DNA from 3 places in the Pseudomonas xanthosomatis genome. Region 3 is predicted to be linked to each of the others. Evidence: predicted binding sites of a transcription regulator. Region 3 holds the regulator's gene; each other region holds the start of a gene.

Region 1 (6,324 bases), 1.8 Mb from region 3:
GCGGTGCTGATGACCAACTCGCCGACCAGGTTGATCAGCTCGTCGAGCTTGTGCGCCGCAACCTTCACCAGGCCGCTGGCGGCATGAACCGTGCGCGGCTCTTCAGCGGCCTGGGTGGATGACAACGTTTGCGCAGGCAGGCTTGCAAGCGCTATTTCGGGCAGTGCCTCGGGCGCTGTCTGGCAGGCCAGGCTCAGTTGGTAAAACCCATCGGCGAGGCTGAACACCTCTTGCAGCTCCTCGCGGCTGGCGAGGGTGCTCAGGGTGATGTCGAAATCCAGGTAGCACTGCTCGGGGTCCATCTGCTCGAGCGGGGGCAGTGCGTCAGTCAGCGTGTGCACGGCAAGCAGGTCGCCCAGCCGTGCCAGGTAGCGGATGAACGCGCAGGGGTCGAAACCGTTGCGCAGCAGTTCAGCATCCAGGCGCAGGCTCAACTGCCATACAGCCGGGCTTTCGACGGCTGGTACCGGGGGGCTGTCAGCTGCTTCGAGCGCAGCCAGCAGCTCGGCCTGGCGGGGTGTATGCGGCGCCAGGGTGGCGCTGTGCGGGTCGATGCTGCGCACCATGCTATTGAGCTCGTCCATGCACTGCAGCATCAGCGAGGTGAGGCTGTCACTGAGCGCGCACTCGCCGTCGCGCACCTGCATCAGGCGGTTTTCCAGTTGGTGGGCCAGGGCTACCAGAGGCTCCAGCGAGAAGATCCCGGCCGAGCCCTTGAGGGTGTGCACCGAACGGAACAAGGCGTTGATCGCCTCGCTGTCGCCGGGGCTGCGCTCAAGGATCAGCAGGCAGTCTTCGGCCTCCCTGAGCAGGTCATTGGCTTCTTCGAGAAAACCCTGGAGTAACTGCTGCCACTGTTGTGCGTCGAGCATGGGGTCATCCTGCGCAGGCAGCTTGGAGGTCGAGCGCCAGCTCTGTCGGGCGCAACAGGTCAATAACAGCGGCGGCTTGCTCGGACAGCGCCACCACCTGCAGCGCGTGGGCTTCGCCACCGAACTGCCTGGCCAAGGCCAGCAGCAACTGCAGCCCGGCACTGTCGAGCTCGCCCAGCGCACCGAGGTCGAGCGCCCAGGGGCCCGGGTGTTCGGCCAGCAGTGCCAGCAGGGCGGTGTGGGTGTCGCGCGCCTCGAAAATGGTCAGGTCACCGGCAATGGCCAGGCACGCAGGCAGGTTTTCGGTGCCGGGGCGCAGCGTGAGGCTGGCCATCAGCCCACCAGCTTTTCTACGGCAGCCAGTAACTGCTGTGGCTGGAACGGCTTGACCATCCAGGCCTTGGCACCTGCGGCCTGGCCCTCGGCTTTCTTGCTCTGCTCGCTTTCGGTGGTGAGCATCATGATCGGCGTGAAGCGGTATTCGCTACGCGCTTTCAGTGCCTTGACCAGGCCGATGCCGTCCAACCGGGGCATGTTCACGTCGCTGATGATCAGGTTGACCTTCTGCCCGGTCAGCTTGGCCAGCGCATCCTGCCCGTCGCACGCTTCTATGATGGTGTGGCCGGCGCCAGCGAGGCTGATGCGCACCAGTTGGCGCATGGAGGCCGAGTCGTCGACGATCAGAATGGTTTTGGCCATGGTCGTGGTTACCTGAGAGGGTTAGAAGAAGGTGAGTTCGGCAGCATCGCTCGGGGAGTGCTGGCCGCTGCGCTCTTCACGGGTGGTGAAGCGCTCGCGCTGGCCGCGTAGCCAGGCGTCGATGTCGGCCAGCTTCGGGTCATTGGCCGCGAGGGCGGCCAGCAGTTCGCCAAGGTCGATGGCGACATGGTCGAGCACCTGGTCCACGCGGTCCTGGAACTGCAGGTTGACCAGAATCGCCTGGATGTCCTGTTGGGTGGTGCGGGTGTCCTGCTGCAATTCCCTGGAGGCCTGGTCGAGGGCCTTGAGGTTGCCGCCCAGGCCTTCGATCACCTCGTCGAGCAGTTGCTGCAGGTGCGCAAGGTCTGCCTGGTCATGGGCGCTGAGCGCCTCGGCCGATTCGATGCTGGTCTGGATGGCGTGGTTGATTTCGCCGACCTTGGCGTCCATCGACTGCCCGGTGGTGGCCGACAGTTGCGACAGTTTGCGCACTTCGTCGGCCACCACCGAGAAGCCCCGGCCATAGTCGCCGGCGCGGGCCGCTTCGATGGCGGCGTTGAGGGCCAGCAGGTTGGTCTGGTTGGCGATTTCCTGGACATGCCGTGCCATCTGCTGCAACTGGCCGGTGTAGCTGTCCAGGTGGCTGATGCTTTGCAGCACGGCGCTTTGGCGTTGGCCGCGGCTGGCAAAGGCGTCGGTCACCTGCTGCAGTTGCCCGCTGCAGCGGCGCAGGCCGTCGCCGACACCGTCCTGCTCGGTGCTGCGGGCGGCAGCATCGAGCGACGCGTCCAGGCGTTGGTGGATGGCCGCAAAGCGCTCCAGCAGCCCGCCGATGTTGTCGGCCACCAGCAAACGGCTTTGTTGCAGGCCGTCGGTCCAGGCAGCGGCAGCTTGCGGCAGCAGCTGTAACAGCGGGTGTTGATGGCCAGGGCTGGCCTCAGGCGGCGTGTTTTCCTGGGCGGGGATGGCGCAGGCCACCGGGCGGGGGCGCAGCAGCAGGGTCGCAAGCACGATGGCGGCCAGCGCCAACAGGCCCAGCCAGAGCATGCCGGTGAACAGTGCCGTGGCGCATAGCGCTGTGCCGATCCATATGACGAGATACATCCGCATTCCGCTGCGCTGCCTTTTTCAGGTTACGAGCGCAGATGGTACTAGCTGACTTTTGACGTCAAAATCGGGACAGCCCTTAATCCGACCGTTAAGTCATGCAGGCATGCCTGGCCAGGGGAGCGCCTTTTATTTGATTGAGTGGTCAGGTAAACCAGAGAAGAGCGCCAGTGGCTGCGGAGTACGGGCTGTCGCGTTTTGTCGCAGGGTAGGGGGCAAGATCGCTTAAGGGTTAGGAGTATGGCTTAAGCCATTGGTGTGGTGGCAATGTGCCTGGCCACTTAAGCAAAACGCCTGCGGTGGGCGCCGCAGGCGTTCGTGACAACCGGCCGATCAGTCGCGCCAGTGGCGCTTGTGCTTGCGGTGGCCGTAGTGATGGCCGCGGTCGTAGTGGCGACGGTCGTCGTAGCCGCGGCGGTAGCGGCGGTCGTCGCGGCGCTCGTCTTCGTCGGCCTTGTTGCCCATGTAGTTACCCAGCGCGCCACCGGCGCCGCCGCCTGCTGCTGCACCGATGTAGCTGCCGGTGGTACCGCCTATGGAGCGGCCGACCACGTTACCGCCTGCGGCGCCCAGCGCGCCACCGATGGCGGCCTCGCCACGCTGGCGCTTGTCGGCACCCAGGGCACCGCCGGCCGCACCACCCAGGCCGGCACCGATGGCACCGCCTGTGCTGCCACCGATGGAGTTGCCCACCACGGAGCCCAGTACCCCACCCAATGCGCCGCCAATGCCGGCCTCGGTGGTGCCGCCTGCCATGGCCACGCCGCTGAGCAAGCTGAAAGACAACAACAGAATCGAGGAGTACTTCTTCATCAAGAGAGCCTCAAATGGATGACGAGGCGGAATTTGAGGCCGGGCGAGGCGGCTGGCAACGGAAATCCGACGAGTAGCACGAGTTGTACACAATTCTCTAAGTTATTGAATTATGTATGAAACTTTCTCGAAAATCGGCTGTCCGAGGTATTTATGACAAAGCCCTGATCCGTTGCGGACAGGGCTTTTTTTGTGTGTTTCTGGCAAGGGCCCCATCGCCGGCAAGCCGGCTCTCATGAACAAACTGCAACTCATTGATTTAACACCGTCCCTGTGGGAAGCGGCCTTGTGTCGCGATGGGCTGCGCAGCAGCCCCGGCAATTTTGCATGAGGCCGAGACCTTGGGGCCGCTTCGCGCCCCATCGCGACACAAGGCCGCTTCCCACGAGACCGTGGCGCATCTGCGAGACCCGTTCTCTGCGCAACAGCGCAGCCCTACAGGGCTGTGTGGTCTCCTACAGGGAAATGCATAGCCTGTAGGAGCCAGCTTGCCGGCGATGGGGCCCTTGTTCTTTCAGATGATCCGCCCGTCGTCCCGCGCCCGCTCCAGCTTGATGGCGATGAACTTTGAAGTTGGCGTATGGCTGCCGTCGCCGATGCTCTCCAGCGGCACCAGCGGGTTCACCTCGGGGTAATAGGCGGCGGCCTGGCCGGCGGGTATGTCGAAGGCCAGCAGGGTGAAACCATGCACCCGGCGTACATGCTCGTCGCCCCACAGCGAGACGATGTCGACCTTCTGCCCCGGCTGGAAGCCCAGGCGGATGATGTCGGCCTCGTTGGCGAACAGCACGTCACGCTGGCCGCGTACCCCGCGATAGCGGTCGTCCATGCCGTAGATGGTGGTGTTGTACTGATCGTGAGAGCGCATCGACTGCATGATCAGGTCCGGCAACTGGCCGCTGGCGCGTACTCGCTCGTCCAGCAGACTGTCGGGCAGCAGGTTGGCCTTGAAGTTGGCGCGGCCGGTGGCGGTCTTCCACTGGCGGCTGCCGGCACTGTTGCCCAGGTAGAAGCCGCCCGGCAGTTCCAGGCGCTGGTTGAAGTCGGCAAAGCCCGGGATGGTGTCGGCGATCAGGTCGCGGATGCGCGCGTAGTCGGCCACCAGCCAGTGCCAGTCCACCGGTTGCTTGCCCAGGGTGGCGGCGGCAATGCCGGCCACCACCGCAGGCTCCGAGCGCATCTGCCGCGACAGTGGCTTGAGCTGGCCGTTGGAGGCGTGAACCATGCTGAACGAGTCTTCCACGGTCACTGCCTGCGGGCCTTCGCCCTGCTGGTCGATGTCGGTGCGGCCCAGGCACGGCAGAATCAGCGCCTGCTTGCCGTGGATCAGGTGGCTGCGGTTGAGCTTGGTGCTGATCTGCACGGTCAGCTCGCAGTTGCGCAGGGCCTGGGCGGTGCGCTCGGTGTCCGGGGTGGCCTGGGCAAAGTTGCCGCCCAGCCCGATGAACACCTTGGCCCGGCCTTCTAGCATCGCGTGGATCGCCTCGACGGTGTTATGGCCGTTGTGGCGTGGCACCTGGAAGCCAAAGCGCTTTTCGATGGCATCGAGCAGGAACACCGGCGGGCGCTCGTTGATGCCCATGGTGCGGTCGCCCTGCACGTTGCTGTGGCCGCGCACCGGGCACAGGCCGGCACCCGGTGCGCCGATGTTGCCGCGCAGCATCTGCAGGTTGACGATTTCCTGGATGGTCGGCACCGAGTGGCGGTGCTGGGTGATACCCATGGCCCAGCACATGATTACCCGCTTGCCCTTGCAGTACATGCGCGCCGACAGCTCGATGTCGGCCAGGGTCAGGCCCGACTGCGCCTGGATCTGCTCCCACGAGGTGGCGTCGACCGCTGCCAGGTATTCATCGACCCCATGGCCGTGCTCGGCGATGAAGGCGTGATCGAAGATCGCCGGCTCGCCTGCGGCCTGGGCTTCACGTTCCCACTGCAGCACGAACTTGGCCATGCCGCGCAGCAGCGCCATGTCGCCGCCCAGGGCCGGGCGGAAGAACGCCGTGTTGGTCGGGCGGTCGCTGTTGGTGAGCATTTCCAGCGGGTTTTGTGGGTGCTGGAAGCGCTCCAAGCCACGTTCTTTCAGCGGGTTCACGCACACCACCTGGGCGCCGCGTTTTACCGCATCGCGCAGCGGGTCGAGCATGCGCGGGTGGTTGGTGCCGGGGTTCTGGCCCCAGACGAAGATCGCATCGGCGTGTTCGAAGTCGTCATAGGTGACCGTGCCCTTGCCCACCCCGACGCTCTGGCCCAGGGCCACGCCGCTGGCCTCGTGGCACATGTTCGAGCAGTCGGGGAAGTTGTTGGTGCCATAGGCACGCACGAACAGCTGGTACAGGTAGGCCGCCTCGTTACTGGCGCGGCCCGAGGTGTAGAACTCGGCCTGGTCGGGGGATTCGAGGCGGTTCAGGTGCTCGGCAATCAGCGCAAAGGCGGCGTCCCAGGCGATCGGCTGGTAGCGGTCGCTGGCCGGGTCGTAGACCATCGGCTCGGTCAGGCGGCCCTGGTATTCGAGCCAGTAGTCGCTCTGCCCGAGCAGCGCGCTGACGCTGTAGCGGGCGAAGAACGCCGCATCCACCCGGCGCTTGGTGGCTTCCCAGTTGACCGCCTTGGCGCCGTTTTCACAGAACTTGACCATGCCGCTTTCGGGTGAGTCGCCCCAGGCGCAGCCCGGGCAGTCGAAGCCGCCGTTCTGGTTGGTCTTGAGCAGGGCGCGGATGTTCTTCAGCGCGTTGTCGCTGCCAACCCAGGCCTTGGCCACGCTCTTGAGCGCGCCCCAGCCGCCGGCAGGGCCGGGGTAGGGCTGGTAGCGAGGGGTGGAGGCGGGGGCGTT
Region 2 (6,324 bases), 1.7 Mb from region 3:
CCTTGTGCCAGCGGATATACAGTGCCAGCGACACCGCCATGCCCAGCGACACCACCGCCGTCACCAGGCCGATACCCATCAGCCCCAGCTTGGGCAGGCCGAAGATGCCCTCGATCAGCGCGTGGTTGAACAGATAGTTGAGCACCGTGCCCACCAGGCTGATGACCATCACCGGGGTCGAACGCCCCAGGGCGCTGGTGAAACCGCGCAGGGCCATGAACGTCAGGTAGCCGGGCAGGGCCAGCGGCAGCAGGGTAAGGAACTGCATGGCCGCCTCGACGTTGTCCGGCTGCTGGCCGAACAGCAGCAGCGCAGGCTTGAGGTTCCACAGCACCAGCGCCGCCGCCAGGGCCAGGCCCCAGGCCAGCCACAGGCCGTTCTGCGCCAGGCGCGTAGCGCCCTCGGTGTCGTTGGCGCCCTTGCGGATCGCCACCAGGGTGCCCACGGCCGCGATTATGCCTAAGCAGAAAATCGACACGAACGAATAGCTCGCAGCCCCCAGGCCGCCGCCGGCCAGGGCCTGGGGGCTGATGCGGGCCATCATCAAGGTGTCGGTCAGCACCATCAGCATGTGCGCCAGTTGCGAGGCGATCAGCGGCCCGGCCAGGCGCAGCAGAGCCTTGAGTTCGGTGGTGGGCGCGACATGCATGGGGTGGTCCTTGTTCCGGGTGTGGGCGAGCGGTCGATTCTGAAGCCTGGGTCAACTTTGCACAAAAGGATAAAAGCGATCCTTGCCATGAGTTTGACTCATGCCGGTATGATTCTGCCAAAGGCCGCCACGGCCCCCTATGACAGGTGCGCCATGTCCCGAAAACTGCCCCCGCTGTATGCGCTGCGCGCATTCGAAGCTGCCGCCAGGCTGAGTTCCTTCACCCGCGCCGGTGACGAGCTGTCGATCACCCAGAGCGCGGTCAGCCGGCATATCCGCACGCTGGAGCAGCACTTCGCCTGCCGCTTGTTCGTGCGCAACGGCCGCACCCTGCAGCTCACCGAAGCCGCGCGCATGCTGCTGCCTGGCGTGCGTGACGGCTTCGCCGCGCTGGAGCGGGCCTGCGATACCTTGCGCGGTGAAGATGACATCCTGCGCATGAAGGCGCCCTCGACCCTGACCATGCGCTGGCTGCTGGCCCGGTTGAGCCGCTTTCGCCACTTGCAACCGGGCAACGAGGTACAGCTGACCAGCGCCTGGATGGACGTCGACCATGTGGACTTCAACCAGGAGCCGTTCGACTGCGCGGTGTTGCTCAGTGACGGGGTGTTCCCGGCGGACTGGGAGGTGCGCCGGCTGTTCAGTGAGCTGCTGATCCCGGTGGGGGCGCCGGACCTGCTGGACGACGCGCCCTGGGACGAACGGCGCCTGGCCGGCATCGAACTGCTGCACCCCACCCCCGACAAGCGCGACTGGCGCGCCTGGCTTGCGCGCATGGGGCTTGGCGATGCGGTATCGCTCAAGGGCGGGCAGGTGTTCGACACCCTGGAGCTGGGCATGATTGCCGCCGCACGGGGGTATGGCATCTCCATGGGCGACCTGCTGATGGTCGCCGAGGACGTCGCCCAGCGCCGCCTGAGCCTGCCCTGGCCAACGGCGGTGGCCAGCGGCATGGACTACTACCTGGTGTGGCCGCGCACCCGGCCGGGCGGCGAGCGCTTGCGGCGCTTGAGCCTGTTCTTGCAGGACGAGGCGGCGGCGATGGATTTGCCGGATGTGCAGATTCTGTCGGCACAGGGTTGAGGGTCGCCCTGTAGGAGATCACCCAGCCCTGCGGGCTGCGCTGTCGCGCAGAGAACTGGTCTCGCAGATGCGCCATGGCCCCTGTGGGAAGCGGCCTTGCCGGGGCGCCGTCCGGTCGAGATGGGCTGCGCAGCAGCCCCGGCAATTTTGCATGAGGTCGAGGCCTTGGGGCCGCTTCGCGCCCCATCTCGACCGGACGGCGCCCCGGCAAGGCCCCTTCCCACAGGGACCGTGTAAATCAATGAGTTGCAGTTTGTTCTATAAGCCGGCTTGCCGGCGATAGGGCCCTCAACCCAAATTCACATCGCAAAGGTTTGCGAATACCCCCCTCCGACACTCAAGTATTCGCAAGCGCCGCCGATCCACTGGCACCAGCGTCCCGGAAGAGGACGCGATTACCCGTTCATATGAAGCGGGCGGTCAGCGTGATCAGGATGATCCCGGCCTCTTGCCAGGAGCCTTTCAATGTCTCAACCGCGTGTCCGAATCGCCTCGCAGCTGGGTGTCGCCCTCGCCATCGTGCTGGCGCTGGTGATCACCGGCAGTACCCTGTTCGCCCTGCGTTCGCTGGACGATGCCAACCTCGCCACCCGCCAGCAGCACCTTGGCAGTGAAGCGCGCCTGTTGGCCGACCAGCTCGACACCTTCCACGGTTCGCTCAAGGACAACACCCAGCGCCTGAGCGGCCTGTTCGAGCGACGTTTCGCCACCGGCCTTAACCTGCACGCGGGCGAGACGGTCAACGTGGCCGGCGCCGCCACCCCGGCGCTGTACCTGGGCGACAAGCTCTTGAACAACGACTTCCAGGTGGTCGACGAATTCCAGCAGATGACCGCGGGCATCGCCACGCTGTTCGTGCGCAGCGGCGATGACTTCGTGCGCATCAGCACCAACCTGAAGAAGCAGGACGGCAGCCGTGCCATCGGCACCCAGCTGGACCGCCAGCACCCGGCCTACACCAAGCTGCTGGCCGGGCAGATGTACGTTGGCCGTGCGGTACTGTTCGAGCGCAACTACATGACCCGTTACGTGCCAGTGAGCGACAGCAGCGGGCGGGTGATCGCGGTATTGTTCGTCGGTTTCGACTACACCGACGCGCAGAACGCCCAGTTCGCCAACCTCAAGCGCTTCCGTATCGGCGAAACCGGCTCGCTGGCCATTCGTGACGACCAGGGCCAGTGGCTGGTGCCGCCGGCCAACGCCGAGCAGGACTTGTTCAGTGTCAGCGCGCCGTTCGCCGAAGGCCCCTGGACCGTGGTGGCCAGCATGCCCAAGGCAGAGATCCGCGAAGTGACCTGGAGCGTCGGTACGCGCCTGGCCATCGGCAGCCTGCTGGCCATGCTGCTGGCCGTGGCCGCCACACTGTGGCTGCTGCGCCGCAAGCTGCGCCCGCTGGACGACCTGGTGCGCCAGGCCGAAGCTCTGGGCGCCGGCGACCTGAACGCGCGCCTGAACGTCACCAGCCACGACGAGATCGGCCAGCTGGCGCGCAGCTTCAACAAGATGGGCGACGCCCTGGCGACCATGGTCGAGCACATTCGCAGCGCCTCCGAGCAGGTGGCCAGCCGCGCCCGTTCGCTGTCGGGTCTGTCGTCCGGCGCCTGCGAAGGCATGGAGCAGCAGTCCGGCGAGATCACCAGCATGGCCGGTGCGGTGGAGGAGTTCAGCGCCACCTCGTCGAACATCGCCGACAACATGGCCGGCACCGAGCGCATGGCCCGCGACAACGCCCAGCAGACCCGCATCGGCCGCAGCGCCATGGACGAAGCCTCGGCCTCGCTCAAGCAGATCGCCGAGTCCCTCGGTGGCACCGCCACGGTGATGGACACCCTGGGTGCCCGCTCGCAGGAGATCGGCGGCATCGTCGGTACCATTACCGCGATTGCCGAGCAAACCAACCTGCTGGCGCTCAACGCCGCCATCGAGGCCGCGCGTGCCGGCGAGCAGGGCCGTGGCTTTGCCGTGGTGGCCGACGAGGTGCGTGGCCTGGCTGCGCGTACTCGCCAGGCCACCGACGAGATCTCTGGCATGATCGCCAGCATCCAGCAGCAGACCGGCCACGCCATCAGCACGCTGGAGCAGGGCAACAAGCTGATGCAGGAGGGGCTGACGCGCAACGACAAGGTGGCCGAGGCGCTGGCGCGCATCGACGAGCAGAGCCGCGCCGCCGGCGAGCAGTTCACCGCCATCAGCACCGCCACCCAGGAGCAGAGCAGCACCGCCACGGTGCTTAGCCGCAACCTGCAAAGCATCGCCCAGGCCAACAGCGAGCAGCGTGATGTGGCCAATGAGCTGGCCAATACCGCCCGTGAGCTGGAAGGTTTGGCCGGGCAGTTGCGCCAGGAAGTGGACCGGTTCCGGGTCAGGTAAGCGCGGTTCAGCCTGTTCTGGCCCTTTCGCGGGCAAGCCCGCTCCCACAGGATTTGTGCAGACCTCTCGGTCGTCCCTATCCCTGTGGGAGCGGGCTTGCCCGCGAAGCGGACATCACTTTATAAACCTGCTAACCCCAACGCCTGCGCACACGCCTGCAACGACCGTTGCTCGCTCTGCGCATACAGCGCCAGCTCATCCTGCACCTTGAGCCCCAGCGCCGCCTCGAACGCCTCGCGGTTGGCATTGCTGCCGTACTGCGCCTGGCTTTCATCACCCAGGTTGGACTGGAAGATCCCCGCCGCACTCACCGGCAAGAAGTCCTCGTACACCAGCGCCTCGTAATGCACGTGCCCGGCGTCGATCAGCCCCTGCAGAGTGCTCGGCCGACCCTGCTGCCCACGGGCTGCCAGGCCCTTGTCAGTGGCGAAATAGCGGAAGTACGCCAACCCCTGCTCACGCATCTGCGCCAGGTCATCCGGGAACTCGCTGAAGATTTGCGCCAGCAGCGCGTTGTAGCGCTCGGCATTGGCCTCTGCCGGTACACCGCCCAGGGCTGCACGGGTTGCATCCAGCAAGCGGTCGTACAGCTGGCGGCCCTTGGGCGTCAGCGCCGCGCCGCGTTGTTCGATCTCGCCAAAGCGCGCAGTGTGGCTGCCTTGCGCGTCGCTGAAGGCAACCTTCTCCTGCAAGGCCTTGAAGCTGGTCTGGCGCAGCAGAATCGCATGCCGGCGGGTGGGTGGCCCCTCGACCACGGCCTTGGGCGGGATGCCCTTGGCCGGCATGCCCAGCTGGATGGCGTCGATATCCAGGGTGCGCGGGGTCAGGTGGTTGATGTGCGGACCCTTGAACGCCACCACGTCGGCGATCAGCCGGTGCTGGTCGTGCAACTGCTGGTACTGCTCGGCGCTGACTGTGGCCTGCTGGTGCCAGCGGAAGGTGTGCAGGGCCTCCTGCACGAAGGTTTCGGCGTCGCTGGCATTCAGGCCGCCGTCGCGCTCGCATTGGGCGATCAGTGCCAGTGCCCGCGGGGTGAAGATCTGCCGCTGGCTCAGGATGCTCTGGGCCAGTTCACGCAGCTGCGGGTTGTCGATCAGTTCCAGGCGCAGCAGCGAGGTGAACACGCGGAACGGGCTGATGTGCAGCGACTGTTCATGCACCGCGCGAAACGCCGTGGAATGCACAGGCACCCCGGCCGAGCTCAAGTCGTAGTAACCCACCGGCTGCATGCCCATCACCGCGAACAGCCGGGCGATGGTGGCCAGCTCCTCGGCCGTGCCGACGCGGATGGCGCCGTGGCGCTCCTGGTCCAGGCGCTCGACCTCGCCGGTCCAGCGCAGGGCCTCGGCCACCTTGGGCTGCTCGGCCATGACCTGCTGGTTGATCTCGCTCACCAGCTCAAGCAGCGTGCCGTACAGGGGCACTTCCTGTTTGTACATGAGCGACATGGCGGCAGAGAACTGCGCGCGGATGCTGTCGGGGCTGACGAAATCGAGGGCGGGCATCGCAAGCTTCCTGGTTGGGTTCGGACCACTACATGAAAGCTGGGAATGGAGTTGCCGTACAAGCGAAAAAAAGTGGGCCATTCATTCCTTTTTTGATCGACCTGTAGGGCCCTTTCGCGGGTAAACCCGCTCCCACGGGGCTGTCGCATAACCTGTGGGAGCGGGTTTACCCGCGAAGAGGCCCTCACATGGGCAATTGTTCGCGCACCCACTCCACCAACGCCCGCACCTTTGGCACCTCCGCCGCATGCTCGGCATACGCCAGGTAATGCGCGCCACTGCTGCGCATCGCATGGTCCCAGGCCACCACCAGGCTGCCTTCGGCCAGCTCCTTGGCTACCAGGTAACGCGGCACCAATGCCACCCCACAGCCCGACTGCGCCGCGCTCAAGGCCATATAGAAGGTATCGAAACGCGGCCCGTGGTAGCTGTTGTCGGTGTGCAGCCCTTGATCGAGGAACCACTCGTGCCAGGCCTCTGGCCGCGAGGTGCTTTGCAGCAACACCAGCTGCGCCACCTCCGCAGCCCCTGAAAGGCTGCGCTCCTGCAACAGCTCCGGTGCGCATACCGGCACCACCTCCTCACCGAACAGCTCCACACAGGTGGCCCCCGGCCAGGTGCCCTGGCCATAGAAAAACACCACGTCGGCCGAGCCCTGCAGCAGGGCGAACGGCTCCATTTCGTTGCGGATGTCGAGGTGGATGTTCGGGTGACGCT
Region 3 (6,324 bases):
GCTGATATGCGTCAGGCCATGAAGCTGGTCCGGGATGAGCTCGGCTCCGATGCCGCCATCATCGGCAACCGGCGCATCGCCGGCGGTGTCGAACTGACGGCCGCGCTGGACTACAAGCTGTCCGCCCTGGCCCCGCGCGTACCCAACGCCGAACTCGAGGACGAGCTGCGCAAGACGCAGTCGCGCATCGTCACCGCCCAGGCCGAAATCGACGGCCGCAGCGAGCTGGGCGAGGGCAATCGCCAGCTGTTCGCCGGTTTGTCGCTGACCGCCTCCGAGCCGCTGGTCGAGCCCCATGTCGAAGCCCCGGCGCCTGCCGCTGCGCCTGCACCGGCGGCGGTCGATACCCGCGTGTTCGACGCCATGCGTTCGGAGCTGTCGGGCCTGCGCGAGCTGCTTGAAGTGCAGCTCGGCTCGCTGGCCTGGAGCCAGCTGCAGGGCAACAAGCCGCAACAGGCCAACCTGTGGCGCCGCCTGCAGCGCTTGGGCCTGTCGGGCGGCCTGGCCCGCGAGCTGCTGGAACTGACCGCCGAAATCGAAGAGCCGCGCCAGGCCTGGCGCATGGTGCTGGCGCACCTGGCGCGCATGATCGAAGTGCCGTCGGTCGAACCGATCGAGGAGGGCGGGGTCATCGCCATGGTCGGCCCGGCCGGCATGGGCAAGACCACCACCCTGGCCAAGCTCGCTGCCCGTTACGTGCTCAAGTACGGTGCCAACAACCTGGCACTGGTGAGCATGGACAGCTTCCGTATCGGCGCCCAGGAGCAGCTCAAGACCTTGGGCCGTATCCTCAACGTGCCTGTCACCTACGTCGACCCGGGCGAGTCGCTGGCCCAGGCCCTGGAGCCGCTGCTGCGCAAGCGCGTGGTGCTGATCGATACCGCGGGCCTGCAGGCCAGCGACCCGGCCCTGCGCATGCAGCTGGAAACCCTGGCTGGCCGCGGCATCGCCTCGAAGAACTACCTGGTGCTGGCAACCACCAGCCAGAAGCAGGTGCTGACTGCCGCTTATCACAGCTACAAGCGCTGTGGGCTGGCAGGGTGCATCCTGACCAAACTGGACGAAACGGCCTGCCTCGGCGAAGTGCTGAGCCTGGCCATCAGCCACGAACTGCCGGTGGCCTACCTGACCGATGGCCCGCGCATTCCGGATGACCTGCAATTGCCGCGCAAGCACCAGCTGGTCAGCCGTGCGGTGAGCGTGCAGATGCAGGACGAGCCCAGCGAGGAGGCAATGGCCGACATGTTCGCTGATCTCTACCACAACCCCGGCAAACGGGCGGGTTGAGGGTGAATACTGTGCAAAGTACCTACATCATGGGGTTGCCCGGCCGGTCCATGGCCGCGAGCGTTCAGCCCCTCATGTGGCTTGGGTTCAAGCGAGACAAGGTAAACAACAGACATGGGTAGCATGCATCCCGTACAGGTGATCGCCGTCACCGGTGGCAAAGGTGGCGTCGGCAAGACCAACGTTTCAGTGAACCTGTCCCTGGCGCTGGCTGAACTCGGCCGCCGGGTCATGCTGCTCGACGCCGACCTGGGCCTGGCCAATGTCGACGTGTTGCTCGGTCTCACCCCAAAACGCACCCTGGCCGATGTCATCGAAGGCCGCTGCGAGCTGCGCGACGTGCTGTTGCAGGGCCCGGGCGGTGTACGCATCGTGCCGGCCGCCTCTGGCACCCAGAGCATGGTGCACCTGGCCCCGGCGCAGCACGCCGGGCTCATTCAGGCCTTCAGCGAGATCGGTGACAACCTCGACGTGCTGGTGATCGACACCGCTGCAGGTATCGGTGACTCGGTAGTCAGCTTTGTCCGCGCCGCGCAAGAGGTGCTGCTGGTGGTGTGCGACGAGCCCACCTCGATCACCGACGCCTACGCGCTGATCAAGCTGCTCAACCGCGACTACGGCATGAACCGTTTCCGCGTGCTGGCCAACATGGCCCAGAGCCCGCAGGAAGGGCGCAACCTGTTCGCCAAGTTGACCAAGGTCACGGACCGCTTCCTCGACGTCGCCCTACAATACGTCGGCGCGGTGCCTTACGACGAATGCGTGCGCAAGGCTGTGCAGAAGCAGCGGGCGGTCTACGAGGCCTTCCCTCGGTCCAAGTGTGCGCTGGCCTTCAAGGCCATCGCGCAGAAGGTCGACAGCTGGCCGCTGCCTGCCAACCCGCGCGGGCACCTGGAGTTCTTCGTCGAGCGTCTGGTACAACCCACCAGTGCGGGGCCGGTGCTATGAGTGCGAGCGGTTTCAAGATGTACAGCAAGGCGTCCAAGGACGCCCAGTACGAGCTGGTGGAACGTTACGCGCCGCTGGTCAAGCGCATCGCCTACCACCTGCTGGCGCGCCTGCCGGCCAACGTGCAGGTCGAAGATCTGATCCAGGCCGGCATGATCGGCCTGCTGGAAGTCGCCAACAAGTACGACGCCAGCAAGGGTGCCAGCTTCGAAACCTACGCAGGTATCCGCATCCGCGGCGCCATGCTCGACGAGGTGCGCAAGGGTGATTGGGCACCTCGTTCGGTGCACCGCAACACGCGCATGGTCAGCGACGCAATTCGCGCTGTTGAAGCAAGATCGGGCCGTGACGCTAAAGATCACGAGGTTGCTGCCGAACTCCAATTGAGTCTCGATGATTACTACGGGATTTTGAACGATACCTTGGGCAGCCGCCTGTTCAGTTTCGACGACCTTTTGCAGGACGGCGAACACGAGGGGTTGCACGAGGATGGAGCGAGCGGGCAGCTGGAGCCGTCGCGTGACCTGGAAGACGAGCGCTTCCAGGGTGCGCTGGCCGATGCGATCGCCAACCTGCCGGAGCGTGAACGCCTGGTGCTGGCGCTGTACTACGACGAAGAGCTGAACCTCAAGGAAATCGGTGAGGTCCTGGGGGTCAGCGAATCGCGGGTCAGCCAGCTGCACAGCCAGTGCGCCGCGCGTCTGCGCAGCCGCCTTGGGGAATGGCGGGCGCGTTGAACCCCGGTTCGATGCAGTCGTTTTTTGTAGTGCCGAATTGATTGAGCGCGCGCTCGGCGCCGAGCGCGTTAAAGACTGCTTGGAGGTCTAATTGAACAAAGACATGAAAATCCTCATCGTTGACGACTTTTCGACGATGCGGCGGATCATCAAGAACCTGTTGCGTGACCTGGGGTTCACCAACGTCAAGGAAGCTGATGACGGCAACACGGCACTGCCGATGCTCAACAGCGAGAACTTCGATTTCCTGGTAACCGACTGGAACATGCCCGGCATGACCGGTATCGACCTGCTGCGCGCCGTGCGTGCAGATGAGCGCCTCAAGCACCTGCCGGTGCTGATGGTCACCGCCGAAGCCAAGCGCGAGCAGATCATCGAAGCCGCCCAGGCCGGCGTCAACGGTTACGTGGTCAAGCCATTCACCGCCCAGGCGCTCAAAGAAAAGATCGAGAAGATCTTCGAACGCGTCAACGGCTGAGTCACGTCAGGGGGCGCAATGGAGTCAACCAACAACTCTCTGGGTGAGTTCGAAACTACCCTGAAGAAGCATGCCCAGGAACTGGTCGAAAGCCTCGAGCGCGGCCGGTTCGGTGATGCGGTGCAACTGATCCACCAACTGAACCAGACCCGCGACCGCGGGCTGTATCAGGAAGTCGGCAAGCTCACCCGCGAACTGCACAGTGCAATCGTCAACTTCCAGATCGACCCGGCCATGCCGCAGGCCGAGGAAGTGTCGCAGATCACCGATGCCACCGAGCGCCTCTCCTACGTGGTTCGCCTCACCGAAGGTGCGGCCAACCGCACCATGGATCTGGCGGAGGCGTGCACCCCGGTGCTCAACGACCTCGCCGCCGAGGCCCAGAGCCTGTCCGCCGACTGGCAGCGCTTCATGCGCCGCGAGGTGGCAGCGCCTGAATTCCGTGAGCTGGTCAAGCGGGTCGACAGTTTCCTGACGCAAAGCGCCGAAGGTAACCAGAAAGTCTCCAGCCACCTCAACGATATCGTCCTGGCCCAGGATTATCAGGATCTCACCGGCCAGGTGATCAAACGGGTGACCGCCTTGGTCACCGAAGTCGAAAGCAATCTGCTCAAGCTCGTGCTGATGGCCAGCCAGGTCGACCGCTTTGCCGGTATCGAACATGACCACCAGCAGCTGCGTGCTGAAAAAGATCAAGAAAAACATCCGACTCGGGGTGAAGGTCCGCAGATTCATGCCGATAAGCGTGAAGACGTCGTGTCCAGTCAGGACGATGTCGACGATCTGCTGTCCAGCCTGGGTTTTTAAGGAGCACGTTTAATGAGCTTCGGCGCCGATGAAGAAATCCTCCAGGATTTCCTGGTAGAAGCCGGCGAAATCCTCGAGCAACTGTCCGAGCAACTGGTCGAGCTGGAAAGCCGGCCTGACGATGCGGACCTGCTCAATGCGATTTTCCGCGGTTTCCACACTGTAAAAGGGGGCGCCGGCTTCCTCCAGCTCAACGAGCTGGTGGAGTGCTGCCACATCGCCGAGAACGTGTTCGACATCCTGCGCAAAGGTGAGCGCCGGGTCGACGCGGAACTGATGGATGTGGTGCTCGAGGCACTCGACACGGTCAACAGCATGTTTGGCCAGGTGCGCGAGCGCAGCGACATCACCCCAGCCACCCCGGAGCTGCTGGCCGCGCTGTCGCGCCTGGCCGAGCCCGGCGGTGCCGAGGCGCCTGCCCCTGCGGCGGCGCCTGAGCCGGTGGCCGAAGTCGCCGCCGAGGCAGACATTACCGACACCGAGTTCGAGCAACTGCTCGACTCGCTGGACGCGGTCAAGGCCGAAGCGGCCGTGCACGAGCAGATGCAGGGCGAAGTGGTCAGCGGCAACGGTGACGAAATCACCGACGCCGAGTTCGAATCGCTGCTCGACCAGTTGCATGGCAAGGGCCAGTTCAGTGCGCAAGCACCGGCCAGTGCACCGGCCGCAGCGCCGGCTGCCGGCAGTGACGAAATCACCGACGCCGAGTTCGAGTCGCTGCTCGACCAGTTGCACGGCAAGGGTAACTTCGCGGTCGACTCGTTGCCGGCTGCCAGTGCAGCACCTGCTGCCGCGCCTGCCGGTGACGACATCAGCGAGCACGAATTCGAAGCGCTGCTCGACCAGTTGCATGGCAAGGGCAAGTTCGGTGGCGCTGCGGCAACTGCCGAAGCCCCTGCTGCTGCGGCGGTGGCTGCTGCGCCGAAAGCCGACGCCGCGCCTGCCGCCAAGCCGGCACCTGCTCCGGCAGCCGCTGCTGCGGCCAAGCCTGCTGCCGCTCCGGCCCCGGCCCCGGCCCCGGCCCGCGCACCTGCACCTGCCGCCGAAAAACACGGCGCCAGCGAAGCGGAAACTACCGTACGTGTGGACACCGCGCGCCTGGACGAGATCATGAACATGGTCGGCGAGCTGGTACTGGTGCGTAACCGCCTGGTGCGCCTGGGCCTGAACAGCGGCGACGAGGCCATGTCCAAGGCCGTGTCCAACCTCGACGTGGTCACCGCCGACCTGCAGACCGCAGTCATGAAGACCCGCATGCAGCCGATCAAGAAGGTCTTCGGGCGCTTCCCGCGCCTGGTTCGCGACCTGGCCCGCCAGCTCAAGAAAGAGATCAACCTGGAGCTGGTCGGTGAAGAGACCGACCTCGACAAGAACCTGGTCGAAGCCCTGGCCGACCCGCTGGTGCACTTGGTGCGCAACGCAGTCGACCACGGTGTCGAGATGCCCGACGAACGCGAGGCTTCGGGCAAGGCCCGTACCGGCCGCGTGGTGCTGTCGGCCGAGCAGGAAGGCGACCACATCCTGCTGTCGATCTCTGACGACGGCAAGGGCATGGACCCAAGCGTGCTGCGTGCCAAGGCCGTGGAAAAGGGCCTGATGGACAAGGACGCGGCCGACCGCCTGAGCGAGTCGGACTGCTACAACCTGATCTTCGCCCCGGGCTTCTCGACCAAGACCGAGATTTCCGACGTGTCCGGCCGCGGTGTCGGCATGGACGTGGTGAAGACCAAGATTTCCCAGCTCAACGGCTCGATCAACATCTTCTCGGCCAAGGGCCAGGGTTCGAAGATCGTCATCAAGGTGCCGCTGACCCTGGCGATCATGCCGACCCTGATGGTGATGCTGGCCAATCAGGCGTTCGCTTTCCCGCTGGTCAACGTCAACGAGATCTTCCACCTCGACCTGTCGCGCACCAACGTGGTCGATGGCCAGGAAGTGGTGATCGTGCGCGACAAGGCGCTGCCGCTGTTCTACCTCAAGCGCTGGCTGGTCCAGGACCAGGCGCACGAGGAGCAGCACGAAGGTCACGTGGTCATCCTCTCGGTCGGCACCCAGCGCATAGGCTTT

What was found. Region 3 encodes FliA, which starts transcription of late flagellar genes. Its sites were predicted from a motif close to CTAAAGTTTNNNNNNNNNNNGCCGNTAA; they were not measured.
Region 1: a site for FliA is predicted at 2,734-2,761, ahead of KSS93_RS26625 (methyl-accepting chemotaxis protein). Genes of this name have one in related genera too.
Region 2: a site for FliA is predicted at 2,069-2,096, ahead of KSS93_RS02695 (methyl-accepting chemotaxis protein). Genes of this name have one in related genera too.

The regions. Positions count from the first base shown of each region.
Region 1 is NZ_CP077075.1:762,359-768,682, forward strand. Features, by position in the region: gene KSS93_RS03370 (chemotaxis protein CheA) at 1-872, opposite strand, end outside; gene KSS93_RS03375 (STAS domain-containing protein) at 877-1,206, opposite strand; gene KSS93_RS03380 (response regulator) at 1,206-1,571, opposite strand; gene KSS93_RS26625 (methyl-accepting chemotaxis protein) at 1,593-2,681, opposite strand; gene KSS93_RS03390 (YMGG-like glycine zipper-containing protein) at 3,012-3,491, opposite strand; gene KSS93_RS03395 (FdhF/YdeP family oxidoreductase) at 4,006-6,324, opposite strand, start outside.
Region 2 is NZ_CP077075.1:609,401-615,724, forward strand. Features, by position in the region: gene KSS93_RS02685 (NorM family multidrug efflux MATE transporter) at 1-649, opposite strand, end outside; gene KSS93_RS02690 (LysR substrate-binding domain-containing protein) at 803-1,732, shown strand; gene KSS93_RS02695 (methyl-accepting chemotaxis protein) at 2,198-4,102, shown strand; gene hglS (2-oxoadipate dioxygenase/decarboxylase HglS) at 4,222-5,607, opposite strand; gene KSS93_RS02705 (LysR family transcriptional regulator) at 5,792-6,324, opposite strand, start outside.
Region 3 is NZ_CP077075.1:4,903,037-4,909,360, reverse strand. Features, by position in the region: gene flhF (flagellar biosynthesis GTPase FlhF) at 1-1,287, shown strand, start outside; gene fleN (flagellar synthesis regulator FleN) at 1,402-2,235, shown strand; gene fliA (RNA polymerase sigma factor FliA) at 2,232-2,972, shown strand; gene KSS93_RS21615 (chemotaxis response regulator CheY) at 3,076-3,450, shown strand; gene KSS93_RS21610 (protein phosphatase CheZ) at 3,469-4,257, shown strand; gene KSS93_RS21605 (chemotaxis protein CheA) at 4,270-6,324, shown strand, end outside.